DNA from 3 places in the Photobacterium ganghwense genome. Region 2 is predicted to be linked to each of the others. Evidence: predicted binding sites of a transcription regulator. Region 2 holds the regulator's gene; each other region holds the start of a gene.
What was found. The regulator PurR, encoded in region 2, represses purine synthesis genes. The targets are predictions, from matches to a motif close to TNANGNAAACGTTTNCNTNA.
Positions count from the first base shown of each region.

Region 1: a site for PurR is predicted at 3,255-3,274, ahead of FH974_RS00650 (uracil-xanthine permease family protein). Genes of this name have one in related genera too.
Region 3: a site for PurR is predicted at 2,838-2,857, ahead of FH974_RS12020 (NCS2 family permease). Genes of this name have one in related genera too.

Region 1 is NZ_CP071325.1:135,178-141,245, forward strand. It holds gene ompR (osmolarity response regulator transcription factor OmpR) at 1-192, shown strand, start outside; gene envZ (two-component system sensor histidine kinase EnvZ) at 196-1,551, shown strand; gene FH974_RS00650 (uracil-xanthine permease family protein) at 1,715-3,085, opposite strand; partial or broken gene recG (ATP-dependent DNA helicase RecG) at 3,535-5,615, opposite strand; gene trmH (tRNA (guanosine(18)-2'-O)-methyltransferase TrmH) at 5,634-6,068, opposite strand, start outside.
Region 2 is NZ_CP071325.1:2,016,389-2,022,456, reverse strand. It holds gene FH974_RS09280 (carboxymuconolactone decarboxylase family protein) at 1-17, opposite strand, end outside; gene FH974_RS09275 (hypothetical protein) at 156-560, opposite strand; gene FH974_RS09270 (TfoX/Sxy family DNA transformation protein) at 760-1,350, opposite strand; cyclic di-GMP riboswitch class I at 1,474-1,580, opposite strand; gene purR (HTH-type transcriptional repressor PurR) at 1,784-2,791, opposite strand; gene FH974_RS09260 (heme ABC transporter ATP-binding protein) at 3,317-4,255, opposite strand; gene FH974_RS09255 (FecCD family ABC transporter permease) at 4,252-5,289, opposite strand; gene FH974_RS09250 (heme/hemin ABC transporter substrate-binding protein) at 5,336-6,068, opposite strand, start outside.
Region 3 is NZ_CP071325.1:2,632,086-2,638,153, reverse strand. It holds gene FH974_RS12030 (aminoacyl-histidine dipeptidase) at 1-113, opposite strand, end outside; gene FH974_RS12025 (methyl-accepting chemotaxis protein) at 246-1,889, opposite strand; gene vcdP (small protein VcdP) at 2,277-2,366, shown strand; gene FH974_RS12020 (NCS2 family permease) at 2,948-4,237, shown strand; gene gpt (xanthine phosphoribosyltransferase) at 4,291-4,749, shown strand; gene FH974_RS12010 (hypothetical protein) at 4,901-5,218, opposite strand; gene frsA (esterase FrsA) at 5,449-6,068, shown strand, end outside.

The DNA of each region.
Region 1 (6,068 bases), 1.6 Mb from region 2:
CGTGAACCGATGTCCCGCGATAAGCTGATGAACATGGCCCGCGGCCGTGAATATTCGGCGATGGAGCGCTCGATTGACGTCCAGATTTCCCGTCTGCGCCGGATGATCGAGGAAGACCCGAGCCGTCCGCGTTATATCCAGACCGTTTGGGGGCTGGGGTATGTGTTTGTACCGGACGGCAATGAGGCGTAAGCCATGCGATTGTCGCCGCGCAGTACCTTTACCCGGACGCTAATCCTGCTGGCTGGCCTGTTAATTGCCAGCCAGATTTTTTCTTACCTGGCCGTGCTGAATTATGCGCTGTTGCCCAGCTTGCAGCAGTTCAACCGCATTCTCGCCTATGAAGTGCGGTTGATGCTCAAAGAAGACGTTGAGCTGGCTGACGGCCATACGTTTCATCTGGATACGCCGTTGCGCCGGCAACTGCTGGAACAGCTGGGGGTAACCCTGCACGCCGAAGACGGCAGTGATCCGATTGCTGATGGTGAGCTGCAGGAATTCGAGCAGGCCACGGTCATCGAATACCTCAGCGAGGAAATGAGCAACGAGCTGGAATCACCGACTGAGGTGCGGCTGGTGCTCGGGGCTGACAGCTATGTGCTGTGGCTGAAAAGCGATTCGATTCCCGGCTACCTGATGCGGATTCCGCTGTCGGAGTTGCAGGAAGATGACTTTTCACCACTGTTTAACTACAGCCTGATCATTGCCTTTATGGTGATTGCTGGCGGCTGGCTGTTTATCCGTATTCAGAACCGCCCGCTGGTGGCACTGGAGCAGGCGGCGCTGCAGGTTGCCCGCGGTGAGTCGCCGCCGGTACTGCCGGAGCGGGGAGCCTCAGAAATCCGTGCTGTGACCAAAGCCTTCAACCGGATGGCGGAAGGCATCAAGCAGCTGGAAGATGACCGGGCGTTGTTGCTGGCCGGGGTCAGCCATGACTTGCGTACCCCGTTGACCCGAATTCGTCTGGCGACGGAGATGATGTCGCCGGAAGACGGTTATCTGGCTGAAAGCATGATTAAAGACACGGAAGAGTGTAATGCGATCATCAGTCAGTTTATGGAGTACCTCAAATCGACCCAGAAACTGTCTGAGGCTGAAGCGCTGGATCTGAACGGATTGTTGTGTGAAGTGGCCGAAGCGGAAGGCGGTTATGAGCGTCAGATTGAGCTCGCGCTGGACGCGATTCCCGGTGTGGTGCTTGGCAATGGCGTGTCGATTAAGCGCCTGGTGGCCAACCTGGTGGTCAATGCGCTGCGTTATGGCAATGGCTGGGTCAAAATTTCCAGTGGTGCCACTGCGGATCGTACCTGTGCCTGGTTCTGCGTCGAAGATGACGGGCCGGGGATTGAGCCGGATCAGGTGGCCAAGATGTTCCAGCCGCTGACCCGGGGCGATACCGCACGCGGTAATGAAACGGAAGGGACCGGACTGGGGCTGGCGATCGTCAAGCGAATTGTCGACCAGCACGAAGGCAGCATTCAGGTCAGTAACCGCAGTGAAGGCGGATTACGGATTCAGATTGGTTTGCCGCTGGTGATGAAAAAGCACTGATTGCCAGAACCAGAACCAGAACCAGAACCAGAACGAAACGCCAGCCGGGTGTGAAACCGACACTCTGGCCCATAAAAAAGCGAGCCCCGTTGGGGCTCGCTTTTTTTGTCTCCAGTGTTATCTGCAGGCGTTGCCAGCGTCAGGCTCTTTTCAGTTCTTGCGCTCAGTGCTTTTCTTCCGGCAAAACCAGATTCAGCACAATCGCGGTGATACCACCGGCAGCCATCCCGGAAGACAGGATGCTCTTAACGATATCCGGCATGAACTGTAGGATTTCCGGCTTCTGGGCGATCCCCAGACCCATGGAGAACGACAGCGCCATGATCAGGATGGCACGGCGGTCCAGCTCGCAGCGTGAAATGATGCGCACGCCAGAGGCCGCGATGGTGCCGAACATCACGATGGTGGCGCCGCCCAGTACCGGTTCCGGGATCAGCTGCACCAGATTGGCAACGCCCGGCAGCAGACCCAGCAGGATAAGCATGCCAGCCACAAAGTAACCGATATAGCGGCTGGCTACGCCAGTCAGCTGGATAATGCCGTTGTTCTGGCTGAATGTGGAGTTCGGGAAGCTGTTCAGCACTGCAGCCAGGGCGGAGTTGATGCCGTCTGCCAGTACGCCGCCTTTGATGCGTTTGAGGTACACCGGCCCGGCAACCGGCTGCTCAGAGGTTTCTGATGTCGCTGTTATATCCCCGATGGCTTCCAGTGAGGTGATGGCAAAGACAATCACCAGCGGGATCAGCAGTCCCCAGTCAAAGCCCAGGCCGTACTGCATTGGCATTGGAATGGCCACCAGATCGGTTTCAGCCATACGGCTGGTATCGACCATCCCGCTCATCCAGGCCAGCAAGGTACCGGCAGCCATGGCGAGCACAATGGATGAAACGCGCAGGTATGGGTTTTTCACCCGGTTGAGCAGCACAATCAGACCCAGAACGGTCCCGGCCAGCATCAGGTTATCCAGGCTGCCGAAGCTGCCACTTTCAATTGCGGCATAGCCGCCGCCCATTGAGGTCAGGCCAATCTGAATCAGGGTCAGGCCAATCAGGGTCACGACAATGCCGGACACCAGCGGGGTGATAATACGCTGGGCATACTGCAGCACCCGCGAGATGAATACTTCGGTCAGCGAGGCCAGCAGAATCGTACCGAAAATGGCGGCCATCATGGTCGGGATATCTGCGCCACCGGCTTTCAGTGCCAGGCCGGCACCGATAATCGGACCGAGAAAGTTGAAGCTGGTGCCCTGGATGGACAACAGGCCGGAACCGACCGGACCAAAGGTGCGGATCTGGATAAACGAGGCAATCCCCGAGGCGAACAATGACATGCTGACGATGGTGTTAGTATCGCTGGCCGGCAGCCCGAGTGCCTGACAGATGATCAGCGACGGGGTGATCACCGCCACAAACATGGCCAGCAGGTGCTGGGTTGCGGCAAACAGAGTTTGGGGAAGCGGCGGACGGTCTTCCAGTCGATAAATCAGATCAGATTTACGCGGCGTCTCAATAGCGCTGTGTTGGCGTGTCATGGCCCTTGGGTTCCTGTGCTGGGTTGCTGTTTTCCCGCCGGTAACGCTGAATGGGTTACCCGCTGTGTGGTTCGGATACTTTCTGTGATTGCTGTTAGTCAGAACCGAAATCCCACAGGGAATCAGAGGATGAATAAAAGTTGGCCGCTATTGTAGAGATCTCTCACTAAAAAGCAAACGTTTGCGCAGTTGCCAAAGGAAACGGCGAACAGAAATGGCGGAACAAAAATGTAAAAGTGAAGTGCAACAGCGTTGTGCAGAAGGAAAGGGCGGCAAGGATTAACGTTGGACACGGTCAGACGGTGGCAGTGCCAGTTGTCAGCGATTAGCGACTGTGCTGGGTGGCTATGATTGATGACTATGAATGGAAGCCGTGCTCGGGGACAGGGTTTGGGGGCACTGGTCGGAAGGGGGAACGGGTGCCGGGGCAAGCCAGGCACCAGCTATGATCAGGCGTTGGAGTAATTTTCCCGTTGTCCCAGCCAGCGGTCGATAATGGCCTTGGCATTCTCCGGGTAATGGTCGTGCAGGTAACGCGCCAGCCGCTGAACCTCGGGGATCAGATGCTGATCGCGGACTAAGTCGGCGACTTTAAAGTCGGCAATGCCGGTCTGTTTAGTTCCCAGCAGTTCACCGGGGCCACGGATTTCCAGATCGCGCTGGGCAATCACAAAGCCATCACTGCTTTCCCGCAGGACGCCGAGGCGCTTCTGGGCGGTTTTTGACAGCGGAGCATGGTAGAGCAGCACACAATGGCTGGCGACGCTCCCCGGCCGACCCGTCCCCGGAGCTGGTGGAGCTGAGCCAGACCGAGCCGTTCGGGGTTTTCGATGATCATCAAGCTGGCGTTGGGGACATCGACGCCGACCTCAATCACCGTGGTAGCCACCAACAAGTGCAGCTCACCGTCTTTAAAGCGCTGCATCACGGCTTGCTTCTCGGCTGGTTTCATCCGGCCGTGCACCAGCCCGATGTTGAGTTCCGGCAACTGGGCCGTCAGCTCATCGGCGGTGTCGGACGCCGCCTGGGCTTCGAGCACTTCTGACTCGTCGATCAGGGTACAGACCCAGTAAGCCTGACGCCCTTCACTGAGGCAGGCGCCCCGAATCCGGTTGATGATGTCGGCGCGGCGTGAATCGGGCAGGGCGACGGTCTGGATCGGGGTACGTCCTGGCGGCAGTTCGTCAATGACCGAGGTTTCCAGATCGGCGTAGGCCGTCATGGCGAGAGTACGCGGAATCGGGGTCGCGGTCATGATTAACTGGTGGGGATAACGGCCCTGGTGGGCCCCTTTTTCCCGTAGTTCCAGCCGCTGGTGCACGCCGAAGCGGTGTTGCTCATCGATGATCACCAGTGCCAGGTTGTGAAACTGGACCTGCTCCTGGAACAGGGCGTGGGTGCCGACCACCATTTTGGCCTCGCCGCTTTCAATCCGGGTAAGCTCGCTGTCGCGGGCCTTGCCTTTGAGCTTGCCCGCCAGCCAGCCCACCTCAATCCCTAACGGATTGAGCCAGCTGGCAAAGTTAATCGCGTGCTGCTCGGCCAGCAGCTCGGTCGGGGCCATCAGTGCGACCTGAAAACCGTGCTCGATTGCCCGCAGGGCAGCCAAGGCTGCGACCAGGGTTTTGCCAGAGCCGACATCCCCCTGAACCAGACGCATCATCGGGTGAGGTTGGGCCATATCCCGCTCAATGTCCGCCACGACCCGCTGTTGAGCACCGGTCGGGCTGAACGGCAGTCCGGCCAGCAGTTGTTGCTTCAGGGTATCTTGCGTGGCTAATGGCCAGGCAGCATGGCGCTGGCTTTTCTGGCGCACCGCCAGCATCGACAGGTTCTGGGCCAGCAGCTCTTCGAGGATCAGCCGCCGCTGGGCCGGGTGTTTTCCCTCTTCCAGTTGGTCAAGCGAGACATCCGGTGTCGGACGGTGCATCACATGGAGTGCCTGCGCCAGAGTCATCTGGCGGTCGTACAGCCCTTCCGGCAGCAACTCGCGTACCGCAGCTTTGTCGAGCAGGCCCAGAGCCTGATCGGTCAGGCTGCGCAGGGTCAGTTGGCGTAGGCCGTCGGTAGTGGGATAGACCGGGGTGAGGGTCTCTTCCACACTCAGCTCGGTAGGCTCGGAGAAGACCCGGTAATCCGGATGAATGATTTCCAGTCCGTACTTGCCGCGTTTGATTTCGCCGTAAGCTTTCACCTGCTTGCCGTCAGCCAGGCTGTTTTTCATCGCGGCATTGAAATTGAAAAAACGCAGGGTGGCGGAGCCGGTCTGGTCGCTGATTTTCACCGTCAGCATTTTGCGTTTGCCGAAGGTGATGTTGCTGTTCAGCACCTCGCCCTGGATTGTCAGGTACTGGCCGGGCATGGCACTGGCAATCGGCCAGATCCGGGTACGGTCCTCATAGCGGAGCGGCAGGTGAAACAGCAGGTCCTGCACCGTGCGCAGACCTATCTTGTCCAATTTTTCGGCCATTTTTGCCCCGACACCGGAAAGTTCAGTCAGGGCGATAGTATCTAATAGTTGTCCGCTCATCGCTGGGTCCGTCTCAGATCATTGGCGTTTTTTGCGTTTCGGTTCAATCGCCTGAATTTTCTGCCACCAGGCTTCATCGGCCACAATCTGGCCGTCTTCATCCAGGGGCGGGTATGGCATGCCTTTGCGTTGTGCCACCTTGGCCAGCACCGGGTGACCCCGTTCAAACAGAATGCGGTGTACCACGTCGTCAGGCAACAGGGTGGTGTCGCGATCATACATCCCGGCCTGCTGGCGCTGGCGCTGGGCTTCATACAGGATGAGTGCGCTGGCGACCGATACGTTCAGTGACTGTACCATACCTACCATCGGGATGATGATATCCTGATCGGCAAGCGCCAGGGCTTCCGAGGTGATCCCATTTTTTTCGCCGCCGAGAATAATGGCGGTCGGTTTGGTGTAATCCACCTCACGAAAGTCGATGGCGGTGTCAGACAGGTGGGTGGCCAGCAC
Region 2 (6,068 bases):
TTAGCCGGAATACGCACAGGAACCTCTTTATCGTCGGTGTGTCGTGTAACTGTCTGAGTCCAATATAAAGATCATGGATCATTTTATCGGTAAATATCAGACAAAGACCTGATAAAGAGGTAAAAAATTTCAGTCGCTAATCAAAATAGTAGAAATCAGGATTGATCGATGGAAATTCGTACAGGAATGGATTGCGGCTGGTTAGCCACCTGATTGCGACTGCTTGGTGCATCGGTGATCAGAATATAGCCACAAGCGATAATCGGGGCGACAGACAACAACATGGTTTTACCAATATGGTAATTACGATACCAATACTTTCTAGCGCGGATTTTTAGGAGTAGTCCCCAGACGAATAAAGTGACGTTTAACACGGTAATCGACAGTAACACATCATGCATAGCCACCGGTGAAGCCACTTGTTGGCTGACCAATAAATAGACAACCACAGGCGGAAGCAGGCTAATAAGAACCACCGCTCGCATCAGGCGTGGCCATTTGCCAAACTTATCCTTGAACATCTGTTCATTTTGTCCTGGGAAAGGTTGGGAATAGTTCATATAACCTCCGGTGTTTTACATCCGGCTAATTCTACAATTGCCCTCATTGAATAAAAGTGTGTTGCCGAATTAATAAGCAGCTTTGTGAGTTAATTCAATGTTTGACAGGGAATGACATTATTCTGTCATTGCAGAGCCAAAAATATGTTGGGAATAAAAAAGAGATCCGAAGATCTCTTTTATATGTGTCAGGTTGCGATTAACTTAATTTCGCAAGAAGTTCTGAGCGCCGCTCTTTCGGGATAACAGACCAGTGCTTGCCACTGATTGCTCCTTCCAAAGCCCACAGTAAGTCGATACTTACTTCGCCTTCATGAGTGCTCTGTAGCGCTTTATACGCATTCAGGGCACCGGCTTCATACAGCTCATCCACTGTGGTTATTCCGGCTTTTTTCAACATCCTCTCATTCGCCAGGCGAAGATTGGGTAAATCTTTGATTCGATTGGGAGAGGTGTTATTTTTTATTTCTTTATCTGCTTTAGCGGCAGATAAAGACAATTTCGCCTGAGCCAGAATTTTATCAGTATCGTCCCACCACTCTTCAGGAATGGCATAATGTTTGGTTACAACAGGAAAGCCACGTTTCTTATATACATAAGGTTTCATTCCTGCGGATTTATATTCCTTTTCATTGTCGGCATTCGCCCGTAAATGCAGTTTGTCATTTACCACGAGTGCAAACATTGTTTCGCCAGAAAATATGCCAAAGCCGCCAAACATTGAGCGTGATTTGACGTTATCGAAATTATTAAAAAGGCGTAATGAATCTTTGAGTACTGGTTTGTCCATGCGTCTTCTCGGTGAATTGTTACTAGGTCACCTAACAACGAGCGAGGATTCAAGAATAGCAGAGTTGTAAAACGAACTGTCAGGGAAAAGTGAAATTATTTCCTGATGTTATCTGCTATATCCATCGGCAACCCCGCTACCATAAGTTGACTGCTTTAAAAATAAAACTGCCTACTCTTAGGCCGGAAGCTTTGCGTCCCTACCTTTCGATAGGTTTGCCTTGTTCGTGACACCTAAAGCATATCTCAGAAGATTATTTTGAACTTGCTCCCAACTTTTAAAGTGTGATATTGCTCCCAGTAATATCTCACAATTTTTATAGTGATATACTTCTAATGTTGTGAATTTATTACTGTTTAAGTCAAAAGTGGTACAAAAAAACCGGAGATAAAAATCTCCGGTTTGTCATACATTTGTCATCAAGTTATGCATATTAGCTGTTCAGGTTACGCACTGATTTGCGAACGACCAGTTCTGGTATCATTTCAAAAACCTGATGCTCGTGTTCTTTGTTCTTCACGCGATCCATCAGAATCTCAACCGCACTCTTACCCAAACGGCGTTTAGGCTGGTGGATAGTGGTCAGTGGCGGTGAAAAATACGGTGCCAAGTCGATGTTATCGTAGCCAATGATCGACATATCGTCAGGTACACGGATACCGGCTTGCTCAAATGTACTGATCATGCCCATCGCCATGATGTCATTGAAGCAGAAAATCGCGGTTGGACGCTTTTCCATTGCCATAAATGTGTTGGCCGCTTTTACCGCAGATTCACATTCGAAGTCACCTTCCAGAATCCAGTCTTCATTGATGTCTAGTCCGGCTTCTGTCATTGCCTTGCGGAAACCTTTCAGGCGTTCGCGACAGGCCGCTTTTTCTGCGTGGCCAGTCAGACAGCCAATTTCCTTGTGGCCGTGCTCAATAAAGAATTTGGTTGCCACGTAGCCGCCAAGTTCAGCATTGTCCTGAATTTTATCGGTGTGCGGGCTTTCCGGACCCCAGTCCATGATCACCATCGGCAGATCTTTCTGGCGCTCCAGCAGTTCCAATAGTTGCTCGTCAAGATCCGAACACATCACCAGCAGGCCATCTACACGTTTTTCGGCCAGCATACGCAGGTAATCTCTTTGCTTTTCCAGGTTACCTTCGGTGTTACACAGAATCAGCGTATAGCCTTCACCGTAGCAATATTCTTCAACGCCGTGGACAACTTCAGCGAAAAACGGGTTGGTCGATTTGGTTACCAGCATGCCGATGGTACGGGTTGTATTGCACTTCAGGCTTCGTGCTACGGCACTTGGTGCGTAGTTCAGCTCTTCAACCGCCGCGAGAACTTTCTTCTGTGTTGCTTCAGCCACGAAGCGTGTTTTGTTGATCACGTGTGAAACGGTGGTGGTTGAAACACCAGCCATACGTGCAACATCTTTAATCGTTGCCATAGTTATTCTTCTAGTGAATGGGTCCGCAGACCTTTAAATTGAATGCATTACCTAAGAGGACAGTGATGAGTTGCGATGTCAGGGATGCCATTCACTATTCTGTTAGGTGGAATTACCAGAAACGCCAAAAGGCCGCATCTCGAACGGGCGGCTTCATCTCTGATAACAAAAAATCGTACCCGCGCTAATAAAACGCGTTGCATGGATCATTTGCATTGTTTAATCGCTTGCGATCACATTTTACTGAGTGTGGCCAATAGTGCAATGTTTCTGGCCAAAGTCATGGATATTTATTGACAGTTATCAATATTTTGCTTGTAACAAGGCTCTGCGCTGCAATTTATTGTTACGGTAATAACTTGATTTGAAACAAATTTAATATCCTGCAATAAATCAGTTTGCATGGAATAAAAATACCGGTTGTGCTTGCTGCGCGACAACCGGTACTAATTTCGCTCAATCAACGATGTTTCCGCTCTTATAAAACCGTGGTCTTTTCACTTGAAGCGGCGTTATCACTCTGCTTCACGAGGTTTGATTGATAGTAATAGCGGCTCTGTTTTCTGCCTTTTTTCGGTTTGCGTTTTCACCTGCCGGTAACACGACAGGGTAGCCGTCGACCGGGTGGTGGCTGATGCATACCGGCCAGCCATATACGGTTTCAATGAGCGATTCGCTTAACGCATGCTGCGGGCTACCATCTGCCTGGATTTTGCCGTTGTTCATGATAACTAACCGGTCAGCGTACTGAGCAGCAAGGTTCAGATCATGGATGACGACGATGACCGCCGCGCCGGCCCGAGCCATGTCTCTGGCGACGCGTAACGTGTTGTGCTGATGCGCCAGATCTAACGCTGAGGTCGGTTCATCAAGCATCAGAACGCACTGTTCGCCCGCCTGACTTAATTGTGTCAGCACGCGGGCAAAATGAACCCGCTGTTTTTCTCCGCCGGATAAGGTCGGGTACAGACGTGAAGACAGGGCAGTCACGTCTACCTGCGCCATTTTTTCACTGGCAATTTTTCGGGTACGGGCCTGCGAGATATTGAGAGGCAAAGCCCCCAGAGCCACCACTTCTTCAGCCGTGAAGGCAAATGTCAGACTGCTGTGCTGCGGCAGGATGCCGAGATGCTGAGCCAGCTGATGGGGTGGCCAGTTTTGTCGGTTGCGGCCGAAATAGCAGATTTCCCCTGACACGCTCCGTTCACCACACAGAACTTTCAGCAGGGTACTTTTCCCTGCGCCGTTGGGGCCTAACAGTGCAGTCAGCTCGCCTGAGCGAAGGTCGATCGAGAAGTCGTCCAGAATCACTTTGTCGCCCAGACTGAGGTTCAAACCCGTGGCGCTGACTGCTACGGGCTCTGTTACCACAATTGGCTTTGTTACCAAAGACGAGCAGTTGGCCGAATTTGCTGGCTGGCGTGCAAAGGACGAAGCGTTCACGGTTGTTGGGTTGTCACTCATGACAGTTTGCCCTTTTGCTTAACTAACAGTGTGATGAAAAATGGCGCGCCAATTAACGCGGTGATGATGCCAACAGGAAGCTCTGACGGTGCCGCGACAACGCGCGCCAGCATGTCAGCAATCAGGAGCAGTAAAGCGCCAAGCAAAGCGGACAGCGGAAGCAGGGTTTTGTGGTTCGGCCCGATCAGCATTCGACAAATATGGGGAACAATCAGGCCAACAAAACCGATCACCCCGGTCAGGGAAACGGCCACTCCGACGCCAGCGGCACAAAGCAGAATCAGGCTGCGTTTCAGGTGCTGGACGTTAACACCCAGGTGACGAGCTTCTGCTTCTCCCAGCAAAAAGGCATTCAGGGCGTTGGCATGGCGATCAAAAAGAACAATCAGCAGCGCCAGCGTCATATAGGCCAGAGCGATGCCGGGCCAGGTTGCGCCAGCCAGTGAGCCTAATGTCCACAATGACAGATCTCGCAGTGCCTGATCATCGGCATAGTAGTTCATCAGGCCCAGTGCTGCGCCGGACAGCGCGCCAATAGCAACCCCTGCCAGTAACATGACGGTAACGGATGTGCCATTTTTATCGGTTCCCAAGGTGTATACCAGGTACGTTGTGGCAGTGCCGCCCAGAAAAGCGAGCACGGGCACTGTGCCCAGTGTGAGCAGGTAGGGGGAAAGGGCGGCAAGCGGGGCAAAAAGCACGATTCCGACTGCGGCCCCCAGGCTTGCTCCGCCGGATACCCCAATGATGCCCGGGTCAGCCAGCGGGTTGCGGAACAACCCCTGCATCACAGCGCCACACAGCGCCAGAATGGCACCAACGGCAATACCCAGCAGGGTTCGGGGCAGACGAATTTGCTGAATGACCATACTGATATGAGTCGGCAGCTCGGTCTGCCACGGCAGAAGCGCATGGAGGCTGTCCTTGACGCTGATTGCCATCGGGCCGACCGTCATTGAGACGATCAGCGTCATTGTCAGCAAAGCCAGACCAGCCGGAAAGACCACGCGGGTTGGGAGTCGTTGTAACTGCATGTTGTGTACTACTCGGGAAAATGACTCAGGGTAGGTTGAGGGTGACTCAGAATGACTGAGGATAAAATTCGCGGTTGAGGCGTTCTGCTTCATTCAGGCTTTGTATCCCGAGTCCGCCAATCAATGCTGTACCATCAATGGTCACAACGGCTTGATTCTGTCCTGCCGGCGTGGCTGCCAGCATAGGCATTTTTTGCAGCAAGGCTTCCACACTGCCAAGCTGGCTGAAGGTACGTTCGCTGATCAGAATAATGTCCGGCTGCATCTCGACAATCGATTCCTGTGAAATAGGTTTATATGACTCAATGCTGTCGGCTGCCGGGTTAATGGCGCCAGCCAGTTGGATGACACTGTCTGCTGGGGTATGGCGACCGGCGACATTGGTTGGTCGTCCCTCGTGAATCATCAGAAATACAACTTTTTTCGGCGTTTCTGTCTTGGCCTGGTTGGCTTTAATGGCTGCTACCTTGTCTTTTACCTCTTTTTGCAGGGCTTGTGCGGTAGATTTGTGCTGAGTAAGGCGACCCACCTGCTCAATACGCACAAGCAGATCTTCGACGGTTTCACCTGAGTTGAGAACATCTACTGCCACACCGGCTTGACGCAGCAGGGTCAGCGTGGTTTGCGGTCCCATTTCACTTGAACCCAGAATACGGGTCGGGTTGAGAGAAAGCAGGCTCTCCGCCGCGAGCTGACGGTGATAACCGAGCACGGGAATGGCGGTATTGTTTACGTCTTGGTTTTTGACATATTGGTTATTGACATATTGGCTTTTGTCG
Region 3 (6,068 bases), 620 kb from region 2:
GTAATGATGTGTTGTGCCAGAGCTTCCTCATGCTTAGATGGGTGAGGAATCGAGCAGATTTGGTCAAAGAATTGCCACACAACTTGTGGCGATAGTTGACTGATTTCAGACACAGCAGTCTCCTTTATAAACTTTCAGTTTAGTGCGATTAAGTAGATGAAATCTGCTATATACACCTAAGTTATTAGCATAATTCACCATCGCAATTGACCTCAAGGATACCACTGCGCCTGATCCGGTTACAGCTAAATCTTGAAATGGCGAATGTGCCTTTCAAGACTGTGACCGCTGGCAAGTAATTGTTCACTGCTAGCAGCAATCTGGTCGCCTTGTTCAACAGTCTGGTGGCTGTGCTCTGTCAGGTGACTGAGGTTGATATTGATTTCTTCGGCTGCCAGCGTCTGCTGTCCACTGGCTTCGGCGATATGCTGGTTCAGCTCGCGAATACGGGTGATATGGCTGCCCACGACAGTCAGGGCATCTGCCACTTGCTCGGCATGACCTGCTGTACTGGCCGACTGCTCCCGCGTTTCCAGCAGGGCCGTGCTGACGCTGTGTGCTTTGGTCTGCAAGCTACCGATAATGGTTTCTATCTCATTGGTACTGGTTTGCGTTCGGGTGGCGAGGGTGCGTACTTCATCGGCTACCACGGCAAAACCACGACCTTGTTCACCGGCCCGGGCGGCTTCAATGGCCGCATTCAGTGCCAGCAGATTGGTTTGCTCTGCAATGCCGCGAATGACATCCAGCACCGACCCGATGGTTTCGGAATCCTGGGCCAGCGCCTGGGCGCTGCTGTTGGCCTCGTCCAGCAATGTCAGCAGGGCTCGCATCTCATCCGATGCGGTCGAGACCACTGCGATACTGTCTTCGCTTTGCTGGTGGGCTTCTGTCGCGGCATCAGCCGCCTGCAGGGCCGCTTGTGCCACATCCTGATTACTGGTGTGCAGTTCATTCATCGCGGCAGCGACGCTGTCAATACCACGGTGCGATGAGGCAGCACTCGTCGCAGTTTGTGAGGCAACACTGTTGAGCTGGGTGGCGGCCGCGGTGATCTGGGTACTGACCGGAGCCATGTCTCGCAGCATGCCCGATAATCGTTCAGCAAATGTATTGTAGGCGCGAGCAAGCTGGGCCAGCTCATCATTCCCCAGACTTGGCAGGCGTTGTGTCAGATCGCCGTCACCACCGGCGATATCTTCCATCGCGGCCACGGTTTCCTCACAGGGAGCTGTGATAGAACGTCCGATATACCAGGCAATGGCAAACATCAGACAGAGTGAGCCGGCCAGCATCCCGCCGAGCTGTTTCAGTTTAGCGAAGAACAGGGCCTGTACATCATCCACATAAATACCGGAGCCCACGATCCAACCCCAGGGAGTGAAACCTTTGACATAGGAGATTTTGGCAACCGGGACATCATAGCCGGGTTTCTCCCAATAGTAATCGACAAATCCCTGTCCCTGTTGGCGAACGACATTGACCATGTTGACAAAGAGGGGAGTACCGTTCGGATCATGGAAATCGGTCAGGCTTTTCCCATCCAGGGACGGTTTGAACGGGTGCATGATCATGGCTGGCGTCATGTCATTGAGCCAGAAATAGTCATTTTTTTCATACCGCAAAGCGGCGATGGCGGCTTTAGCCTGCTGCTGAGCGGCCGGACGGGAAAGTGCTCCCTGTTGTTCCTGCTGATAGAAATGTTCCACTACGCTGTATGCCGTTTCGACTAGATGCCGGGTCTGAAGACGTTTCTGACTCATAAAATCAGACTGATAGCTGGATACAAAGAGAATGAGTGGGGCAAGAGTCAGGAAGGTAATTGTGATACCCATGAGGTATAGACGCTTGCTAATGGAGAGTGCTCTGAGTTGTTGGAATCGTGCCATGGTTTTGCCTCTGTCCTTATTATAGTTATTGCATAATCACCAGTGTTAAGCATATGTTGCATGTTGTCAGAGGATCAAGAGGGCTCGGTTACACTTTGGTCTCAAGGGCGTTAAAGAAGGAATATTCCTTTTTGTAATAAAATTACAATATAAGCGTGATAGTCCCTATTGGTAATGAAAAATGTGACGAAGTTAAAGAAATTGCTTGAAAGTTTATTACGATTTGGGTATATTAGCCTCATCTTCAGAGAGAAGATAAACGACATAACAAGTTGCTCGAGGATGAGCCCGATCAATCGCCTCCAGGGAACCGAGATTAAGTGAAGCCAAGCAGGCCGAACACGATTGTTTATGTGTGTATTTGCTTAATAGTTAAAGGTGATAATAATGAAAGTTTTTGAATCTGTTACAAAATATTGGAACATGCGCTCTGTTTATACTGCTAACTTCCAGTACCCAAGCTCATTCGGCTACTAATTTCTGACTCTTGGCTCTCTGTTCTGAGTGACAGAGTGCGAAGTATCGAACTGTATTGTTCACCCCCTTAATTTGAGAATCTCTTAAAACCGCTCTTCGGTTTATAGTTACATTCTTAGCGCCACTTCTTTTTGGAGTGGCGTTTTTTTTTGCGTGTTTTTCCTGAATCCCTCTCCTAAATGTTGCCGGAATTTTGCCAGCCTGTGATGTATTCGATTACATCTCGATGTAAGGGCTAAATATGTGGCTCAATCTGCACAGATTATCGATTGCGTTTCCCGGAAAAATCCCACCTGAATAAAATACACTCAACGTATTTGTATTTTAGTTTGTTGTTTTATAAGTGGTTTGTGTTGGCGGTTCAGAAGGTGGGATGGGTTTTTATCCATTTGTCGGCGTGGATTAGTGATAAATACGTTATTTTCTGGAAATTGATGAGCTAGAGGCATATAATCGCCACCCAAAAATAGAAAACGCAAACGTTTTCTATTTTTCGTTCGGGCAGACGTTAACTTTGATGTTGGCTCAGGCCGAGACAGACACAACAACACTTGCGTAATATCTCCAAGGAATTGAGAGCAATGCTTGAGAAACTCTTCAAACTGAAAGAACACGGTACCGATGTTCGGACTGAAGTTCTGGCGGGCCTTACCACCTTTTTGACCATGGCCTACATCATCTTCGTCAACCCGACTATGCTGTCGGCGACAGGGATGGATCAGGGCGCGGTTTTTGTTGCGACCTGTCTGGCTGCCATGGTGGGCTGTTTTATCATGGGCTTTGTCGCGAACTATCCGGTCGCTCAGGCTCCGGGTATGGGCCTCAATGCATTTTTTACCTACAGTGTTGTTCTGGGCATGGGGCATACCTGGCAGGTCGCTCTGGCTGCGGTCTTCCTTTCCGGCCTGTGCTTCATTGCGCTGAGTGTGCTGAAGGTTCGTGAGTGGATCATCAATGCGATTCCTCATGCACTGCGTACGGGGATCTCTGCCGGTATCGGTCTGTTCCTGGCTTTCATCGCTCTGCAAAGCTCGGGCATTGTGGTTGATAACCCTGCCACGCTGGTACACATTGGTGACTTGACCAGCTTCCCTGCCGCGATGGCGTCGCTGGGCTTTTTCCTGACCATTGCGCTGGTACACCGTGGCTACAAAGCGGCGGTACTGATTGCTATTCTGGTTGTAACCGGAATGGGTATTGTGTTCGGTGAAGTGGCATATAACGGTGTTGTTTCTATGCCACCAAGCATTGCACCAACCTTTATGCAACTGGATTTTTCCGGCGCGATGGAAGTTGGACTGATTTCTGTTGTGTTTGCTTTCCTGTTTGTTGACCTGTTCGACACAGCCGGCACCCTGGTGGGTGTGGCGACAAAAGCGAACCTGATGGACAAAGACGGCAAACTACCACGCCTGAACCGTGCGCTGCTGGCTGACAGTACGGCAACATCTGTGGGCGCGGTTCTGGGGACGTCAAACACGACCTCTTTCGTTGAGAGTGTCTCGGGCGTTGCTGTTGGTGGCCGCACCGGTCTGACAGCCGTTACCGTCGGTGTCCTGTTCTTGCTGTCGCTGTTTTTTGCTCCGCTGGCCGGTATGGTGCCAGCCTACGCCACAGCAGGCGCGCTGTTTTATGTTGCCATCCTGATGATGTCCGGTTTGGTGAGTATTGACTGGCGCGACTTAACAGAAGCAGCACCAGTAGTTGTGGTTTGCCTACTGATGCCGTTAACATATTCCATAGCAGAGGGAATTGGTCTTGGTTTTATTACCTATGCTGCTGTCAAAGTGATGAGTGGTAAAGGGCGGGATATCAATATCAGCGTCTGGGTAATTGCTGCCCTGTTTCTTGCTAAAATTATTTTCCTATAAAAGTTTATAAATCCATCCAGCGGCGCTGCCGCTGACTCAGAGGTTCATCGGATATGAGTAATAAGTTCGTCATCACTTGGGATAACATGCAAATGTATACCCGCCAGCTTGCAGAAAAACTACTGCCTGCGGATCAATGGAAAGGTATCATTGCCGTTAGCCGTGGTGGCCTGGTGCCATCTGCCATTCTGGCTCGTGAACTTGGTATTCGTTACGTAGATACCGTGTGTATCTCAAGCTACGACCACGATCACCAGCGCGATATGAACGTGTTGAAAAAAGCAGACGGTGACGGCGAAGGTTTCATCGTGGTTGACGATCTGGTGGACACTGGCGGTACGGCGGAAGTGATTCGTCAGATGTATCCGAAAGCAAAATTTGTGACCGTTTGTGCGAAGCCTGCGGGTAAACACCTGGTTGATGACTACGTGGTTGACATTCCTCAGGATACTTGGATTGAGCAGCCTTGGGATATGGCAGTGACATTTGTTGACCCGATTGCCAAGCGCTAATTGTCGACAGCATCTGTTATCGCGAAGCAAAGCACACAGGAAAGGAGCCGAAAGGCTCCTTTCTTTTTGCCTGCTTGTTGTGATTGACGGTGATTTGACCGGTTGGCACTGGTAGTGAAAAGCCAGTCGTCGCATTCTTTGAATCGTCCTATCAAGTGCGGTGGGCTTTGGCCCGGATATCAGATAAGGACTCGTTGTGGGGTTTATTGCGATAGAAATTGTTGAAGTTAATCAGATCAACGGCGGTATTACCGGTAATGTCGCACTGGCGCTCAAGTTTGGTCTGGTAACTGCCGGGTATCCGCTCTCCCGAGACATCAAGGCATAAGGCGGTTTTGGCATTGACCCCACCTGAGGCTTCGCCGGGATTTCCCCCCATAGAGCCACCGCTGCCAAACGCCAGAGCTTGTCCGGAAAAGAAAACCACGCTAATCAGCATAATAAGGCTACGCATATCAGGACTACGCATATTGTTCACCGTACGAAATACTGCTCGGTAAGTACAAGCATAGCTGACGTTTGTTTGGCTTGAGAAACGCGTACCGGCATTCCCCGTGACTTGTCCAGTCCGGATGCCGGTTTTGTTAGGGCTGGCATATAGTAAGCATTTGATGGATGGTATACTCTTCACAAGAACCTACTACATGACGCCGCCATTTTTTGCCGTGGCAGCGCGTCGCGACAGAGATGGAGTCCCACGTGTCTGAACCGTCCAAAACCAACCTATCTGAAAAGCTGTTTGCTCCACGCCAAACGTCGAAAGAAACATCCAGCCTGGTAAAGCTCGCCCATGTTAAAGATACGCCGATTCACAGCGCCCTGGATGGCGACAGTGAAGCTGGCTGGTATCGGGTTATGCGTCGTCCGCAATGGATCTGGCAGGGGATTGACCCTATTGAGATGGAGGCCATCTTTGCCCGTATTGCCAGTTCGAAAGCAGCCCGTACCCGCGACGATTTGCTGGATACTGTGATTGGCTATAAGCCCGGAAACTGGGTGTATGAGTGGTGTCAGGTCGGGGCGAGAAGGCAGAAGGCAGCTCGGGAAATGCTCGAAAACGGCGAGGTGGAAAAGGCTGCGGAAGAACTGCTGATTGCCAGTATGTACTACAGTGTGGGGGCTTACCCGCACCTTAAAGGGGATGAGTTGGCCGCACAGGCGGAGCTGCAGTCGAATCAGACTTACCGCGAAGCCATGGAAAAGCTGCCACATCAGATGCGTACCATAGATGTGAAGTACGACAACAAGACGTTCCAGGCTTTTATCCATCTGCCTTGCACCGATAAATTGCTGCCGACCGTTATTGTTAGTGGCGGGCT